DNA from 3 places in the Microbulbifer sp. S227A genome. Region 3 is predicted to be linked to each of the others. Evidence: predicted binding sites of a transcription regulator. Region 3 holds the regulator's gene; each other region holds the start of a gene.
What was found. The regulator LexA, encoded in region 3, represses DNA repair genes until DNA is damaged. The targets are predictions, from matches to a motif close to ACTGTNTNTANANACAGT.
Positions count from the first base shown of each region.

Region 1: a site for LexA is predicted at 2,672-2,689, ahead of uvrD (DNA helicase II). Genes of this name have one in related genera too.
Region 2: a site for LexA is predicted at 3,135-3,152, ahead of ACP15R_RS19595 (VRR-NUC domain-containing protein). Genes of this name have one in related genera too.

Region 1 is NZ_JBNAFZ010000009.1:254,601-259,970, reverse strand. Features, by position in the region: gene ACP15R_RS20430 (TRAP transporter substrate-binding protein) at 1-317, opposite strand, end outside; gene uvrD (DNA helicase II) at 423-2,639, opposite strand; gene hexR (transcriptional regulator HexR) at 2,935-3,789, shown strand; gene ACP15R_RS20415 (multidrug effflux MFS transporter) at 4,028-5,272, shown strand; gene gstA (glutathione transferase GstA) at 5,282-5,370, opposite strand, start outside.
Region 2 is NZ_JBNAFZ010000009.1:58,554-63,923, reverse strand. Features, by position in the region: gene ACP15R_RS19600 (ATP-dependent DNA helicase) at 1-1,415, opposite strand, end outside; gene ACP15R_RS19595 (VRR-NUC domain-containing protein) at 1,412-3,079, opposite strand; gene ACP15R_RS19590 (zinc-binding dehydrogenase) at 3,308-4,336, shown strand; gene ACP15R_RS19585 (DUF1330 domain-containing protein) at 4,512-5,069, shown strand.
Region 3 is NZ_JBNAFZ010000004.1:470,772-476,141, forward strand. Features, by position in the region: gene trpC (indole-3-glycerol phosphate synthase TrpC) at 1-219, shown strand, start outside; gene moaC (cyclic pyranopterin monophosphate synthase MoaC) at 216-692, shown strand; gene glp (gephyrin-like molybdotransferase Glp) at 689-1,861, shown strand; gene lexA (transcriptional repressor LexA) at 1,933-2,631, shown strand; gene ACP15R_RS12745 (ComEC/Rec2 family competence protein) at 2,625-4,703, opposite strand; gene ACP15R_RS12750 (GNAT family N-acetyltransferase) at 4,796-5,370, opposite strand, start outside.

The DNA of each region.
Region 1 (5,370 bases), on a different contig from region 3:
GCCGCACCGCTGGATACCGCACCGAACACGCCCATGGCGGGCACCAGCTCACCGGCACCAAACACCTTGATCTTCAGGCGGCCGTTGGACATGGCATCCACGTTCTTGGCAAAGCGCTCGGGGGCGCTGCCAAGGCCGGGGAAGTTCTTCGGCCAGGTGGTAACCATCTTCCACTCAAAGCTCTGCTGGCCGGCATTTTCCAGCGCGGTAACGGTGTGCTCTTGATCCGAGCGGGAAATCACCAGGCTGCCAAACGTCAGCACCAACAGGGCAAGCAGGCCCAAGATAACGGGGGGATACCAGTTTATTTTTTTCATGTCCGTTTGAGTTTTTATTGTGTATTGGCCCCGGGCATCTGGCCCGGGGTGGTGGATGCGGGTTCACGCACCCTAGTTTTCAGCACTCAACGCTATTAGAAGAACTTACAGCGGCTGCAGCTTGGCCATGGATACTACCAGCCATTTGCTACCGGCGTCGTCGAAGTTGACCTGTACGCGCGCGCGCGGGCCGGAGCCCTCGAACTGCACGACGGTGCCTTCGCCGAACTTGGCGTGATCCACACGGCCGCCCAGTGCCAGCGGAGGCAGGTCATCGTCGAACTCCGGGGCCGGATCGGAGAACTGGCCCACTCGCCCATAATTAGGCTGGAACAGCGGTTTGGAGATTTCGGTTTTCAGGCGCACCTCGTGGATATACTCCACCGGAATCTCGCTCACAAACCGCGACGGCTTGTTGTAAGTCTCGCTGCCGAACAGGCGACGGCTTTCCGCGTAGGTGATGTACAGCTTCCGCATGGCGCGGGTAATACCCACGTAACACAAGCGACGCTCTTCCTCCATGCGCCCCGGCTCCTGAGCCGACATTTTGTGCGGGAACAGGTTTTCTTCCACACCGGCCATAAATACCAGCGGGAATTCCAGGCCCTTGGCGGAGTGCAGTGTCATTAACTGCACCGCATCTTCAAACTCGTCCGCCTGACCTTCGCCGGCATCCAGTGCGGCACTGTCGAGGAACTGGTTGAGCAGGGGGGTTTCCTCCTCGTCTACCGTTTCGCCGTCGGCATCGGCGGTGGGAATACCGTCGAAGCCGCGGCAGGCGCTGACCAGTTCCTGCAAGTTCTCCACGCGAGTCTGGCCCTTCTCACCTTTTTCCTTGCCGTGGAATTCGATCAGACCGGTCTGCTCGATGGCCAGCTCGGCGATATGGTCGAGGGTCTTGTCGGTGCTCTCTTCGTCCAGCGCGTCGATCAGGCTGAGGAAATTCGCCAGCGCATTGCCGGCGCGGGCGGCAAGCACCTTTTGCTGCAGCATTTTTTCTGCGGCGCTCCACAGGGAACAGCCGTGCTCACGGGCGAACGCCCGCACCGTATCCACGGTGCGCGCACCGATGCCGCGCGTGGGCGTGTTGACGACCCGCTCGAATGAGGTGTCATCGTGGCGGTTGGTCATCAGGCGCATGTAGGACAGCGCATTCTTGATTTCCATGCGCTCGTAGAAGCGCTGGCCACCGTAAATGCGGTAGGGCACCTGCTCACGCAACAGGCCTTCTTCCAGCACCCGCGACTGGGCGTTGGAACGGTACAAAATGGCAATGCTGTCGCGGCGGTTACCGTCGCGCACCCAGTCCTGAATGCGCTCGACAATAAAGCGCGCCTCGTCCTGTTCGTTGTAGGCGGAATACAGGGAAATCGGCTCGCCCTTGTCGCCCTCGGTCCACAGCTGTTTGCCGAGGCGGCCGGAGTTGTGTGCGATAACCGCATTGGCGGCGTTCAGGATGGTGCTGGTGGAGCGGTAGTTCTGCTCCAGGCGCACCGTCTGCACGTCCTTCAAATCCGCTTCGAAGTGCTGGATATTCTCAATCTTGGCACCGCGCCAACCGTAAATGGACTGGTCGTCATCACCCACCGCGGTAATGGCACACTGGTCGCCAGCGAGCAGGCGCAGCCACGCGTATTGAATGGTATTGGTATCCTGGAATTCGTCCACCAGGATAAACGGGAAGCGGCGGCGGTAATGCGCGAGGATGCCGTCGTTGTTCAGCAGCAGTTCGTGGGCGCGCAGCAGCAGCTCGCCAAAGTCCACCACGCCGGCGCGCTGGCAGGCCTCTTCATAGGCGCTGTAGATACGCACCATGGTCTGCAGCCAGGGATCGCCGGTCAGCTGAATATACTGGGGGCGAATTCCCTCATCCTTCTGCGCGCCTATCCACCACTGGGATTCCCGCGGTGACCACTTCTTCTCGTCGAGGCCCAGCTCGTTCTGCACCCGTTTGATCAGGCGCAGCTGATCGTCGGAATCGAGAATCTGGAAATTCTGCGGCAGCTTCGCTTCCTGCCAGTGCGCACGCAGCAACCGATGGGCGAGGCCGTGGAAGGTACCCACCCACATGCCAAAGGTGTTTACCCCGAGCAGCTCCTCGATACGCCCGCGCATCTCGCGCGCCGCCTTGTTGGTAAAGGTCACCGCCATAATGGAGTAGGGCGACGCCCCCTCCACCTGCATCAGCCAGGCGATACGGTGCACCAGCACGCGGGTCTTGCCCGAGCCGGCACCGGCCAGAACCAATTGATTGCCCGGAGGCGCGGCCACGGCTTCGCGCTGGGGGTCGTTGAGGGGGTCTAAAAGTTCAGATACGTCCATGGGGCGGATTGTATCAGAGGAAGTGCCATTCACCTGTTTATATGAACAGGTTTTTCGGATCAACATTGGTCGACGATAAGGTGCTGGTGTCGGGTATGCCTGTGCGAGACCTTCCGCGAGAGGGACCTCGCGGAAGAGCCCCCAGGGATGGGTTTAGGGGGGGCGCCTAGCCCGTGCTCGCACAGGCATACCCGGCGGCAGTGCCGCCACGAGAGCACGATCAAGCAACACCAACACTCGCCAGCACCGAGCCATGCCGCTAAACTGCACAACTTGAACCATAGAAGGTGTTGTCGTGAAGCCAGCGGAAGTCACGCAAAAAATCAGCGAGCAGCTGAGTTCCATGCGCAAATCAGAGCGCAAGGTTGCGGAATATATCCTCGCCAATCCGGGCGAAATCATTCATATGCGTATTGTCGATCTCGCCACTGAAGCACAGGTGAGCGAACCGACCGTGGTGCGCTTCTGCCGCGCCGTGGGCTGCTCCGGCTTCCAGGAATTCAAGCTGAACCTGGCCCAGCAGCTGGCTTCCAGCCCGAGTTTTGGCCAGATCGCGGTCACCGAAACCGACTCCATCGCCGAATACAAGCGCAAGGTGTTCGACTCTACCGTCGATACCCTGCTGAACGTGCGCGACAAGATTGACGGGCGCGCCCTGGAAGCGGCAATTTCCGCCATCGCCGCCGCCAAGCGCGTGGAATTCTTTGGCTTTGGCGCCTCCGGTGCCGTTGCCGCCGATGCCCAGCACAAGTTCTTCCGCCTGCAGATGGCCACCGCGGCCCACTCCGATCACCATATGCAGAGCATGTCCGCCATGAGCATGCAGCCCGGCGACGTGGTGGTTGCCATTTCCCAGAGCGGCCGCACCTCCTCGCTGCTACGTTCCATGGAAATGGCCAAGCAGCAGGGCGCCACGGTGATTGGCCTCGGCCCCAGCGGCTCACCCATGACCCGCCAATCCAGCATTCCGCTGGAAGTGGATGTGGAGGAAGACATCGAACTCTACACCCCACTGTCCTCGCGTATCGCCCACCTGGTGGTGATCGACGTGCTCGCCATCGGCGTGGCCCAGCGCAAGGGCCCGCAGCTGCAGGAACACCTGCTGAAGCTGAAGCAGGGCCTGTACAATTTGCGCGAAGAAAAGCACTAAAAGAGTACAAAAAGCGGCTATCTGCTGTGAACGCGCTGCTCTTGGCAGCGCTTATCCCGCCTTACTAGAAAACTACTCACCGCATATTCCCCAGCACCCATGGCATCTGCCGGGCGCGCCCGCTACTATGCCGCCGCCCGCAGGCAATATCTGCCGATAACTATGCTTTGAGCATCGGCTCGCGGGCTCCCACAGGCGTTGCCGCTGTACCCGTAGTTTCCCTATTTACCGGTTTGTTATGCCCCCGAATTTCTTCGACGCCGACGGCCGCCCGCCGCGCTGGCTCGCTCCCTGTCTCGCCGCGCTGGTCGCGCTGACCCCGTTTGCCATCGACACCTATCTGCCGGCGATTCCCGCGATGGCGGTCGCGTTGGGCGTGGAAGTCGCACAGGTGCAGCACTCGGTTTCCAGCTATCTGCTGGGCTTTGCCTTGGGACAGCTGTTTGGTGGCCCACTGTCGGACCGCTGGGGGCGTATTCTGGTGGGCACCATTGGCCTTAGCGTGTTTATCGTCAGCACCACGCTGATTCTATTTGCCAACAGCGTGGAAATGCTGGTGGCGCTGCGCTTCTTCCAGGCCGCAGGCGGCGGGTTTGCCACGGTGATTTGCGGCGCCATCGTGCGCGACCTGTACCACGGCCGCGAGGCCGCACGCATCATGTCGCTGATTGCCACCATGATGCTGATTGCACCGATGGTAGCACCGGTGATCGGTTCCACCCTGCTGACCTTTGGCAACTGGCAAGCGATCTTTATCTTCCTGCTGGTATATGGCTTGGCCATGATGGTGCTGGTACGCGGCATTCTGCCGGAAACCGTGTCGCGCTTTCGCCGTGCGCGGCGCCAGCGCCAGTCCCCGCACAGTATGTTTCAGGGCTACGCGGAGATTTTTCGCACCCCACGGGCACTGGGCTTCTTGTTCGGACAGGCATTTATCAGCGGCTGCATGTTCATCTACATCACCACCGCGCCGTTTGTGTTTATGGAGCATTTCGGAGTCAGCCCGCAAACCTTCCCAATTCTGTTCGGCAGCAGCGTATTGGGCCTGGTGATCCTCGTGCAGCTGAATATCCGTCTGCTGAAAGTCTTCGAGCCCCGTCAGATCCTGCTGGCGGGTATCGCGCTGCAACTGGTGTTCTGTGCCTTGTTGCTGGCCAGCACTCTCTACTACGGCGCGCAGCAACCGCTGTTGGCGTGGATGATTCCGTTGGTACTGGCGATGGCCACCATCGGCCTGATTACACCCAATTCGGCGGCCTGTTACCTGGAGTTCTTCCCCTCGATCAGCGGCACCGCCAATGCGTTGTTCGGCGCGTCGCTGTTTATCTTTGGTGGGGTACTTGGTGGCACCGTGAGCGCGGTGCACACCGGCACCCTGGTGCCGATTGCGGCGGGGATGTTGTGCTGCTCGGCCGCCGCGCTGTGCCTGGTGCTGTTTGTGGCGAAAGCGCGGCGGCCGATCGAGATATCAGAAAGAAAGTGACGTCCCGGGTTAAATCAAACCCTCGGCCTTGAGCGCCTTCTGCACACCCGGGCGCTGGGACATGCGTGCGGCAAACGCCGCGAGCTTCGGCCAGGCAC
Region 2 (5,370 bases), on a different contig from region 3:
GTGGATATCTCGGCAGTGTTCTCTGCCGGGTCTTCCGCACTGCCGCGCTGTTCCTCCACCCATTTGTCCAGCGCTCTTACCAGAGACTGGATAGCCCGGTGCAGGTTCGGGTGGGAACCTTTACAGGCGGCTGCGGCACGGCGGCTGTCGCCGCGCTTGAGGCTTGCGCTGAACATGCCACGGGCGCGATCCCCTAGATTGTGGGCCTCATCGATTAACACCGCGCGTTGCCGGCTGCTATCCAGCAAACCGTGCATTTGTACCAGCGGGTCGAACACGTAGTTGAAATCGCACACCACCAGATCCACCCAGGGGCGCATCTGTAGCGACAGTTCGAAGGGACACAGCTGCAGGCGGTCGGCTTCCTCGGCAATCACTTCCGGGGTCAGCAACGGTTTGCCCAGGAGGTTAATACGCGCCTCCGGCAGGCGGTCAAAGAAGTTGCGCGTGCGTGGGCAAATCCCGGCGTCGTCGCGGCTACACAGGCCCAGGCTACACGCACAGGTTTTGTCCCGCGCCTGAATCTCCAGCACCGACAGGGTTAGTCCACGATCATGTAAGCGTGTGGCCGTTTCCCGCACTACCTGGCGGCCGGAATTTTTTGCTGTCAGGTAAACCAGCTGATCGAGCGGGGTTTCTCCCATCGCCTTGATGGCGGGGAACAGTGTGCTGATGGTCTTGCCGATACCGGTGGGCGCCTCCACCACCAGTTCGCCACCGTCGCGCAGGCAGCGGTAGGCGGCTACCGCGAGTTCGCGCTGGCCGGCGCGGTAGTCTGGAAATGGGAATGCCAGTGCGCGAGCCGACGCGCGCACGGTATGTCGGTGCGCCTGCCAGCGCCGATGCCACTGTATGTAGGTGGTGAGCGCCTCGCGGGTAAAGGCCTCTAGTTCTCCCCAGCGGAACTCGCGGGATTCGGGGTAGGTTTTCTTGTCCTTGAGGTTGTGCCAGAGCATTTGCAGGGCTACCGGCGTAGCTGCCGTGAACTGGTGCTGCAGGCCGTAGCAAAAGCCGTAGATCCTCAGCTGTGCCCAGTGCAGGGCGCGCGCGGATTCCGCGAGTGCCTCCGGTGGCACATAGGTGGTTTTGATCTCGTCGAGTTGGACTGGGGTATGCAGGTCCACCTGGGGGTGGAGTATGTCGACGCGCCCGCTCAGCGTCACTGCCTGACCGTCCTGCTCCAGTTCTACTTGCAGGCGATATTCCGCCTCGCTGCCTTTCGGGCGTTTGCGTTGCAGACGCTGGTGTGCGCGGATGCCCTCCGCGGCAGTGGGCCCACCGTGCCTGTGTTCGCTAACCAGATCGCCACTGCGACAGGCAAACGCTACCAGCTCCCCTACAGAGAGCTGCAGGGTATCCTCTGCTGTTGGGCGACACTCAGTGTCTTCCAGAGGGGCGTTCAGGGTGCCAGTCACAAAGTATCCCACTCAACATGCAATACCCGGTGCGGTATCTGGTTTTGGGCGAAATAAGCCAGCCAGCGCTGCTGGTTTTGCTGCAGGCGATCCCCCGGCCCTTTGATTTCTACCAGTTCATAGCCGCCATCAGCGGGGAACAAGATCAGGTCCGGAAAGCCGCTGCGGTGATGGGCAATGTCGTTCAGCAGCCGGCGAAACAGTGCCAGCCAGTGCTCGGTGGGGATCTGTGACAGTGCCAGTTCCAGCAGTGGCTCCGAAAGCCCGTCCCAGTGCACCAGCGGGTTAGCGATACCACGCTTCTCGCGGAAGTGGTGCCATACCCATTCGTCGAGCCCGGTTTCCTGCAGTTCGGTCAGGCGCTGGGTGAATGCCGCCCGCCGCTGTGGATAAAAATCTGCACTGCGAAAATCGCTCGGCGCAACCTGGAATGGATTGAAGAAAGCACCGGGAATTGGCGCGAATACGATATCCCATATGGCCAGGCCCAATACGCCGTTGATCAGTGTGTTTTCCACATAAAAGCACTGATTGCCGGCGGCGGCGTCTGCGAGATAGTGTGCAGCCCGGACTTCCACCCGCTCATTGGTTTGCGTCAGGGTGACGGTGTGCGTGGGTGCCCGATAACGCTTTGGCGCAGGCCAGGTGTCGCAGTGCGAGGTTTTCTTGGCGGTGCGATGACCGAAGCTCGCAGCGAATTCGCGCTCCTGCTCATTCTCCGGTTGCGCCAGTATCTGGGCACAGATAGTCAGAGCCGCATCGGTATTGCCTTGAGTGGCGGCGATACGGGCGCGGCGCTCGCGCGCCGGCGGGCGCTGACATTGTTGGTACAGCGTATTGGCCGCTTCCAATGCTTGCAGCCGCTCCAGCTGGCGCGCCAGTGCCAGGCGCAGGCGATCCAGTCGCCGTTGCAGTGTGGTATCACCTTGCGGGTTTTCCGGCAGTTCGGCGGCAAGGGTGGTGATGGCTTGCGCATCAGCGCTGAGTGCCTGCTCCAATTGTGCGAGACAAGCGTAATAGTGCAGATGGCGCTCGACCTGCGCGCGGCTTTTAAATGGCAGTTGCGACTGCTCCAGCGGATAATTTTCGTAGCGGAACAGTCCAAGATCCCGCAGTACGTAATCGGTAAGGTCCTGATTCAGGTTGCCGAAGAACAATAGCTTGAAGGTCTCGAAGTGTGCTGCCGCCTGTACCGCGAGCAGAGGTTCATCAAAGGTCAGCTGTGCGCGAACAGAGTCGTGGTCTTGCTGCAGGAGTGCCTGCTCCAGTGCCGGGCGCTTGAGTGTTTTGGGCAGCGGTTCGAGGCTATAGGCTAGCAGTTCGTTTTTGGTGAACAGCGGCAGAATGTCTGTCAGGTCCAGGGCCGGATCGCGCAGGAACAGCCCAGCAGTTGCCAGGGTTTCCACCGCGTGCGGCAGGTTGTGAATTTCCTGGTACGCCAGTTTGGATTGCCGAAAGAGTGCACCAGCGGTGGAGGGCACTCCCTTGCGTGACAGCAGGCGTACATAGAGTTTCTGGCTATCGGTATCGAGTGCGCAGAAGCACTGGTGGAAACACCGCTCTTCGTCAGACAGCAGCGCGTCATAGCGCGTTACCACAAATTCCACTAGGGCGTGGAAATTGCTTAGGTAATAGTCTGGTGCCAGTTCGACGGGCTCGGCCATGGGAGTTTCGCTAGGGAAATCAATTGCTGTTGAAGGGTATGGGCGCCATCCAGGGGCTGTATGGTTATACAGCATGTGTGGAAGTGGGACAAACTTCACATCGACCGCTCATCCATGCACGGTTCACTGGCGCTGGGTCGTGAAATATCGTTACTCTCATATACCGATATAGAGGCGATACAGTACCGGTCCGAATTAGGTTTGGGAAAATAAACTAAGGAATGACAGATGGAGCAAATCCGGCACGTATGGCGTACACGCAAGGCCGGTGCGATCAGCAATCTACGGCTGCTAGAGGAGCCGCTTGCGCCCCTCGTTAGTGGCCAGGTGCGCGTGGCGGTGAAATCCGTCGGGCTTAATTTCGCGGATATTTTTGCGCTGACCGGTTTGTACTCCGCTACGCCGGAAGGCAGCTTTATCCCCGGCCTGGAATTTGCCGGAGTGGTAAGTGAAGTGGCCGCGGATACGCAAACCGATTTAAAAGTGGGAGACCGTGTGTACGGTTGTACCCGTTTTGGTGGCTATGCCACCGTGATCGATATTCCCGCGCAACACTGCCGCAAGATCCCGGATGCCTGGAGTTTTGCCGAAGGTGCCGCCTTTCCCGCCCAGAGCCTCACCGCCTACTATGCGCTGACCAATCTGGCGGCAGTAAAGCCGGGGCAGCAGGTGTTGATTCAAAGTGCTGCGGGCGGTGTGGGTTTGCAGGCGATGCGCATGGTGGAGAAGATGGGGGCCATCCCCATCGGCACGGTCAGTTCTGAAAACAAGTGTGAGTTTCTTGCCGCGCAGGGTTTTACCGATGTGATTGTGCGCGGCGAACATTTTGCCGATCAGTTAAAACTGCAACTGGGCGGGCAGCCACTGCATGCCATTCTCGACGGGATTGGCGGCAAGCTCCAGCAGCAGTGTTTCGCGGCGCTTGCGCCGACCGGGCGTCTGGTAGTATTTGGTGCGGCGGAGTTTACTCCGGGCGATAAACCTAATTGGCTGAAAGCGGCCTGGTTGTACCTGAAGCGTCCGCGCTACGATGTGATGGACATGATCAGCACCAACAAATCCGTGCTGGCCTTTAACCTGATCTGGTTATGGCAGGAACAGGCATTGTTCGATGAGCTGTTAGGCGGCTGCGCGAGCCTGGATTTACCCGCCCCCCATGTTGGTCACGAATACGACTTTGCGCAGGCCCACGATGCCATCGAGTGCCTGCGCAGTGGCAATTCCATTGGCAAGGTGGTGCTGAATATCAGCAGCTAAATTTTACGGTTACTGTTTTTTACTCCACGGTACCGCCATACGCTAATGCCCAGACCTAGTGGGGGTGACGTCCGCCAGATGCTCGTCGAGAATCTGCATGTGTTCCTCTTCAGTTTCCAGAACCGCACCCGTTCAGCATGGGGCAACTGGAATACACGATGGTGGGGGTCGTCTTGTGGTGCTGAACATAAGACGCTTTTGGATTCAATTACTGCGCCAGATTGTCGCAGGATTGTTTTCATCTTTCCCGCATCCAAGCATCGACAACGTGCGTCTAACTATCCGATATGATCCATTCGTAGTAAATCGAGAGAAACCAATGATGATTCGAGTAGCGCTAGTGGCCACTTTATTCACTGTCCTGTCGGGCTGTGTGTCGATCAATGTGACGGATAGCGGCCAGAGTGGCTATAGCAATAGCTGTAACCGCACGGCTTATCTGGTGCACAGTGGCACATTACGCAGTGAAGGCGCTCTGGCCAGTTATCGGGCAGCTTACGCCGAGGAAGTGGAAGATTATGATGGCCTGGTACTGACGCAGCAATCACCCAGTACAGTAGTGCACGGTGCCCAGTCAGGCGCGGAAGTTCTCATGCTGACGCGCTTCCCTTGTGAGAGTCGTGCAAAAGACTTCTGGCGAAGCCAAACCAATACCGAGCTGGCTGTGCTCCGCGATCAGGCTGGTGACTTTATGGTAGCCATCTACGAACGTGGTCTACACGTCAATTTCTAGGCAGCCTTTCAGTGTCGTTTGACACTGTAAAATGACAACCGCTAAGCACGGCCGCGCCATTGATGGCGCGGCCGTTTTTTATCTCGTCGTAACTCTTTCGTGCACAGAAACCGGATACAGTGGATACGCGACCGAATAACGAGAACTTTTAATTGGCACTAAAGTGCCTATTGCTGTGCTGTCGATTTTTTTGTAGCGAAGAAAGAAAGGTCCTAGTGATCCCTGTTTTGAAAACGGTGCCAAAATAAAGGATTTAACGCCGTTATTATAACCGTATGCACTAGTTCTATTGACTTTAGTT
Region 3 (5,370 bases):
GAAACCTCGCTCGACGTGACCCGCACCCTGAGCAAACTGGTCCCGGCGGATCGCGCCATCGTCTGCGAAAGCGGGCTGAACAGCCCCGAGGAACTGGCCGAAATGGCGCGGTATGGTGTACGCGATTTCCTGATCGGCGAGAGCCTGATGCGGCAACAGGACGTCACCGAGGCAACCCGCGCCCTGCTCGAAAACCCGCTGACGGCGGGGGGCATGTGATGCCCCTGACCCATTTCGACGCGCAGGGCGACGCGCATATGGTGGATGTCTCGGACAAGGCGGTGACCGCGCGGGTTGCGGTGGCCCGCGGGCTCATCAGCATGAAGCGCGAAACCTTTGAAATCATTTCCGAAGGCCGGGCCAGCAAGGGCGATGTTCTGGGCGTGGCCCGGCTTGCCGGGATCATGGGGGCCAAGAAGACCCCCGAGCTGATCCCGCTGTGCCATCCGCTGCCGATCAGCAAGGTCGCGATCGAGCTGACGCTGGATCCGGACCTGCCCGGCGTCGCGATCGAGGCCACGGTCAAGACCACCGGCCAGACCGGCGTTGAAATGGAGGCCCTGACCGCCGTGTCCACCGCAGCGCTGACGGTCTATGACATGACCAAGGCCGTCGACAAGGAGATGCAGATCGGCGGCATTCGCGTCATTCTGAAAGATGGCGGAAAATCAGGGCGATACACCGCAGAATGATATCCGTTTCCCAAGCCCGCGCGGCGCTGTTCGACCTGGTCAAGCCGCTGCCCGCAGAAGAGATCGACCTGATTGACGCCGCCGGGCGGGTCCTGGCACGCGAGGTGTTTGCACAGCGCGATCAACCGCCCTTTGCCGCCTCATCGATGGACGGATACGCGGTGAAATCCGCCGAGGTCGAGTTGCACGCAATGTTCAAGGTGGTCGGCGAAGCCGCCGCCGGGCATCGCTTTGACGGACCTGTCGGTGCCGGACAGGCGGTGCGCATCTTTACCGGCGCGCCGGTTCCCGAGGGCACCGATTTCGTGGTCATCCAGGAAGATGTCAGCCGCAGCGGCGATCTGATCACCATCACCGACGATCCGGGCGGCAAGAGCAATATCCGCCCCGCCGGCGGTGATTTCACCCGGGGCACGCCGGTTTCCGCCCCGCGTGTGCTCGCACCGCAGGACATCGCCCTGCTTGCCTCGATGAACATCGCCCGTGTGCCCGTGACCCGTAAACCGGTGATCGCCATCCTCGCCACAGGGGACGAACTGGTGATGCCCGGCGAGACACCCGGCCCCGATCAGATCATCGCCTCCAACAGCTTTGGTCTCAAGGCCATGGTCGAACAGCTCGGGGCCACCGCGCGCCTGTTGCCGATTGCCCGCGACAGCCTGTCATCGCTGCGCATGGCATTTGAGCTGGCCACCGGTGCCGATCTGATTGTGACCATCGGCGGGGCCTCGGTCGGCGATCACGACCTGGTGGCGCAGGCCGCCGCCGATCTCGGGATGGAACGGTCATTCTACAAGGTGGCGATGCGCCCGGGCAAGCCGCTGATGGCGGGCCGGCTGAACGGGGCCGCGATGGTCGGATTGCCCGGCAACCCGGTCTCGGCCATGGTGTGCGGACATATCTTCCTTGTCCCGATGGTCCGCGCGATGCTGGGCCTTGGCTCCGACCTGCCACCCCTGCGCCAGGCTCGGCTGGACGCCCCGCTGACGCGCAACGGCCCGCGCGAACATTACATGCGCGCGATCGTCAGCGATGGCCAGGTCAACGCTTTTGACAACCAGGACAGTTCGCTGCTGACCATCCTCTCACAGGCCAACGCCCTGCTGGTGCGCGCGCCGGATGATCCAGCGCAGAAGGCCGGGGCCATGGTCAACTACCTGCCGCTCTGAGGCCCGAGAGTTGACACAAAACGAGAACATGTCTAGAACAAATGCAAACCCACAGGCAAGAGGTTCAGGCAATGTTGACCAAGAAGCAGTTGGATTTGCTGGAGTTTATTCACAAGCGCGTCCAACGCGACGGTGTTCCTCCCAGTTTTGATGAAATGAAGGCCGCGCTGGATCTGCGCAGCAAGTCGGGCATTCACCGGTTGATCACCGCGCTTGAAGAGCGAGGCTTTATCCGCCGCCTCGCGCATCGCGCCCGGGCAATCGAGGTTGTCCGCCTGCCCGAGAGCTTGGGAGGCGAACCGACCACCGGGTTCACCCCGCGCGTGGTCGAGGGCGGCAAATCTCCAGCGTCCCATGCGGCCCCTGCCGCCCCGGCGACATCCAGCGCCACGGATGTGCCGATGATGGGGCGGATTGCCGCCGGCGTGCCCATCGAAGCGATCAGCCATGTGGAAAACCAGGTCGCCGTGCCGTCACAGATGCTGTCCGCCACCGGCGATCACTATGCGCTGCAAGTGCGCGGGGATTCGATGATCGAGGCCGGGATCAATGACGGTGACGTGGTGGTGATCCGCGAAACGTCGGCGGCGGATGACGGGGATATCGTCGTTGCGCTGGTCGAAGATCACGAAGCGACGCTGAAACGCTATTACCGGCGCGGCGGTTCGATTGCGCTCGAAGCTGCGAACCCCGCCTACGAGACCCGCGTGCTGCCCGAGCACAAGGTCAAGGTTCAAGGCAGGCTCGTTGGTTTGATCCGCACCTACTGAGCCCGGGCAAGTCGGGTTTGCGGCCTGTCGCGCGTGTTCCAGAGCCGTCGCCCGGCGGCCTGCTGCGCGGTGACAACGCCGTTCTTGCTGATTGCGAGGCTGCCGGTGCGCAGCAACCGCTTGGGATCATAGACCTCGCAGGGCCCGTCAATTTGCAGGGGCACCGAGGCAATCACCACCTGGTTCTTGGTGCAGGCTGACATCTGCGCCGCACCGGTCTTGCCGATCACGTGGATGATCTCTGCCCCGCCCGCCGCCATGACGCGAAGCTTGCCCGCCTCGCCCGGCCAGCGCAGCGCGGCCATTTCCTGGTCGACGCCGTCGCCGTCATTTTCCAACCAGTTGCGCGCCACGAACCCGGCCCCGCGCGGCTTGCTCAGGGCGCGCCCCTGCGCGGTCATCACCCCGACAAGCCCGCCGCTATCGGCCACAAGGATGGCGGGGCGCTGCGCCTGCGACCAGAGCGCAAAGGCAATGATGACCGGCACGACGCCGACAACCCGTGCGCGCCCCTGCCACAGCATCAGCCACAACATGCCCAACGCGATCATCGGCAGCACCATCGGCCCGGGCCCCGGAACATGACCCTGCGCACCCGACAGGCCAGACACCCAATGCGCGACGCCAAGTATCCATGACAGGCCCCAGCCCATGGGCACCAGCCCCAGCCATTCGAGCCCGAGGGGCGCAAGACACAGGGCGGCCACCGCCGCCGGGATCACCAGCACCCCCATCAACGGCACCGAAACCAGGTTGGCGATCAGCCCGTAATGCGACAGGGTGTTGAAATGGGCCGCCCCCACCGGCGCGGTGGCAAGCCCCGCGATCGCCGAGGACATCAACACCCCCAGAACCGGCTTGGCCCAGCCCGGTGCCCGGGGCAGGTCCGCATCCCGCAGCCAGCCGAAAAAGGCGATCAAGGCGGTGGTCGCGGCAAAGGACATCTGGAACCCCGGTCCCAGCAACGCCTCGGGGCGCAGGAACAGAACAACAAGCGCGGCCATGGCCACCGCGCGCAGGCTGAAGGCGCGCCGATCCACCAGCACCGCGAGCAGGACCACCGCCACCATGATAAAGGCGCGCTCGGTCGCGACATTGCCGCCCGACAGCGCCAGATAGACCGCCGCGGCGCCAAGCGCACCGAGGGCGGCGAGTTTTTTCACCGGGACGCGCAAGGCCAGCGCCGGAAACAGTGACAGGCCCATGCGCAGGAGCGCAAAGACAAAGCCCGCCAACAGCCCCATATGCAGCCCGGAAATCGCCAGCAGATGCGCCAGGTTGCTGGCCCGCAATGCATCAAGCGCGCCCTGCCCGACGCCGCTGCGATCGCCGGTGGTGACAGCGGCGGCAAACCCGCCCACATCGCCGGGCAGGATCGCACGCACCCGTTCGGAAGCGGCCATGCGCAGGGTAAAGACGCCCAACCCGTCCTGCCCCATGCGCCCGGGCGCGACCGTCAGCACCGGATTGCGCGTATAGCCGACCGCGCCCAGCCCCTGGAACCAGGCGTGACGCTGAAAGTCGAAACCACCGGGTTCAACCGGCCCCTGTGGCGGCGAGAGATGCCCCGTGGTCATGATTCTCTGGCCCGGTTCGAGCGGCACCGGCGGGCCATGCAGCGAAATGCGCACCCGGTCGGGCCGGCGCGCCGGGGCGACCCGTTCCAAGGTGACGCGATCGAGGGTGACGCGATCGAGGGTGACGCGCATTGCGTCCGACGCGCTGCGATCCATCGCGACGATGCGCCCTTCAATCGGTCCGTAATAACGCCAGTCCAGCACCGGTGCGGCGGCAAGATGGGCGCGCACCCCGGACAGACCGAACCCGATCGCCACGAGCATCATCGCCCATGCCAGCGCCGACCAGCCCCCTGGCCAGCGCATGGCAACCGCCGCACAGATACTTCCCGACACGCAAAGCGCTGCATAGATCGGCGCGCCAGGTTCGACCGGAAGCGAAAAGTAGCTGCCAATTCCAATCGCGAGACAGACCGGCGCCCATGGAAACAGGTGCCCCCTTTGGCAGAGCAACACCATGTCGCCCCAGTTCAGCGCCCGTCTCAGGCCCCGCATATCCGATCTCTGCCCTCCGGCTTGTCACATGGGATGACGGTAACCGGAGTATGGTTATCAAATGGTTATCAAACGAGGACCACGACGCGGCCCTAGCCCAGTTCCATCGTCGCAATCGCCTGCCGGTTCGGCCCTGAAACCGGGGCGGGACCGCGATACATGCGCGCGGTTGCAAAGGTCTCGGCAAAGCCGAGATCAGCAAGCGCCTGGACCAGCGGCTCATTGTCCGATGGAACATCGATTATCACCGTATCACCGGCCAGCACGGCCAGGGCGGCGCGCGCCAGGGTAATCGCCACCACAGCGTCATCCGCGATGATCGGGCCGATCTTGACGCCGGTTCGGCATCTGCGCACCGTCGCGAACCCGCGACAGGCCCCGGCGCGTTCAAGGACCACGGTCTTGCGGCTGTCCTGACCGGCCAGCCATGCCGACAGGAACCGTGGCCGCGCATACCCGTTTGCAGCGCGGTCCAACGCCACGAGTTCGGGCAGATCCCGCGCCGTTGCGAGCCGCACTGTGGGATCGGGCGCGGCTGTCAGACTCCCCTGAAACCGCAGGCTGGCCCCGGCAGGAACAAAGCCGGACTTGGCGTAATTCCCCTGTTGCTCGGCCACTCCGTCCAGGCCCACAACACGCTCGCCCGCATGGGCCAGAGCGTGGGTCC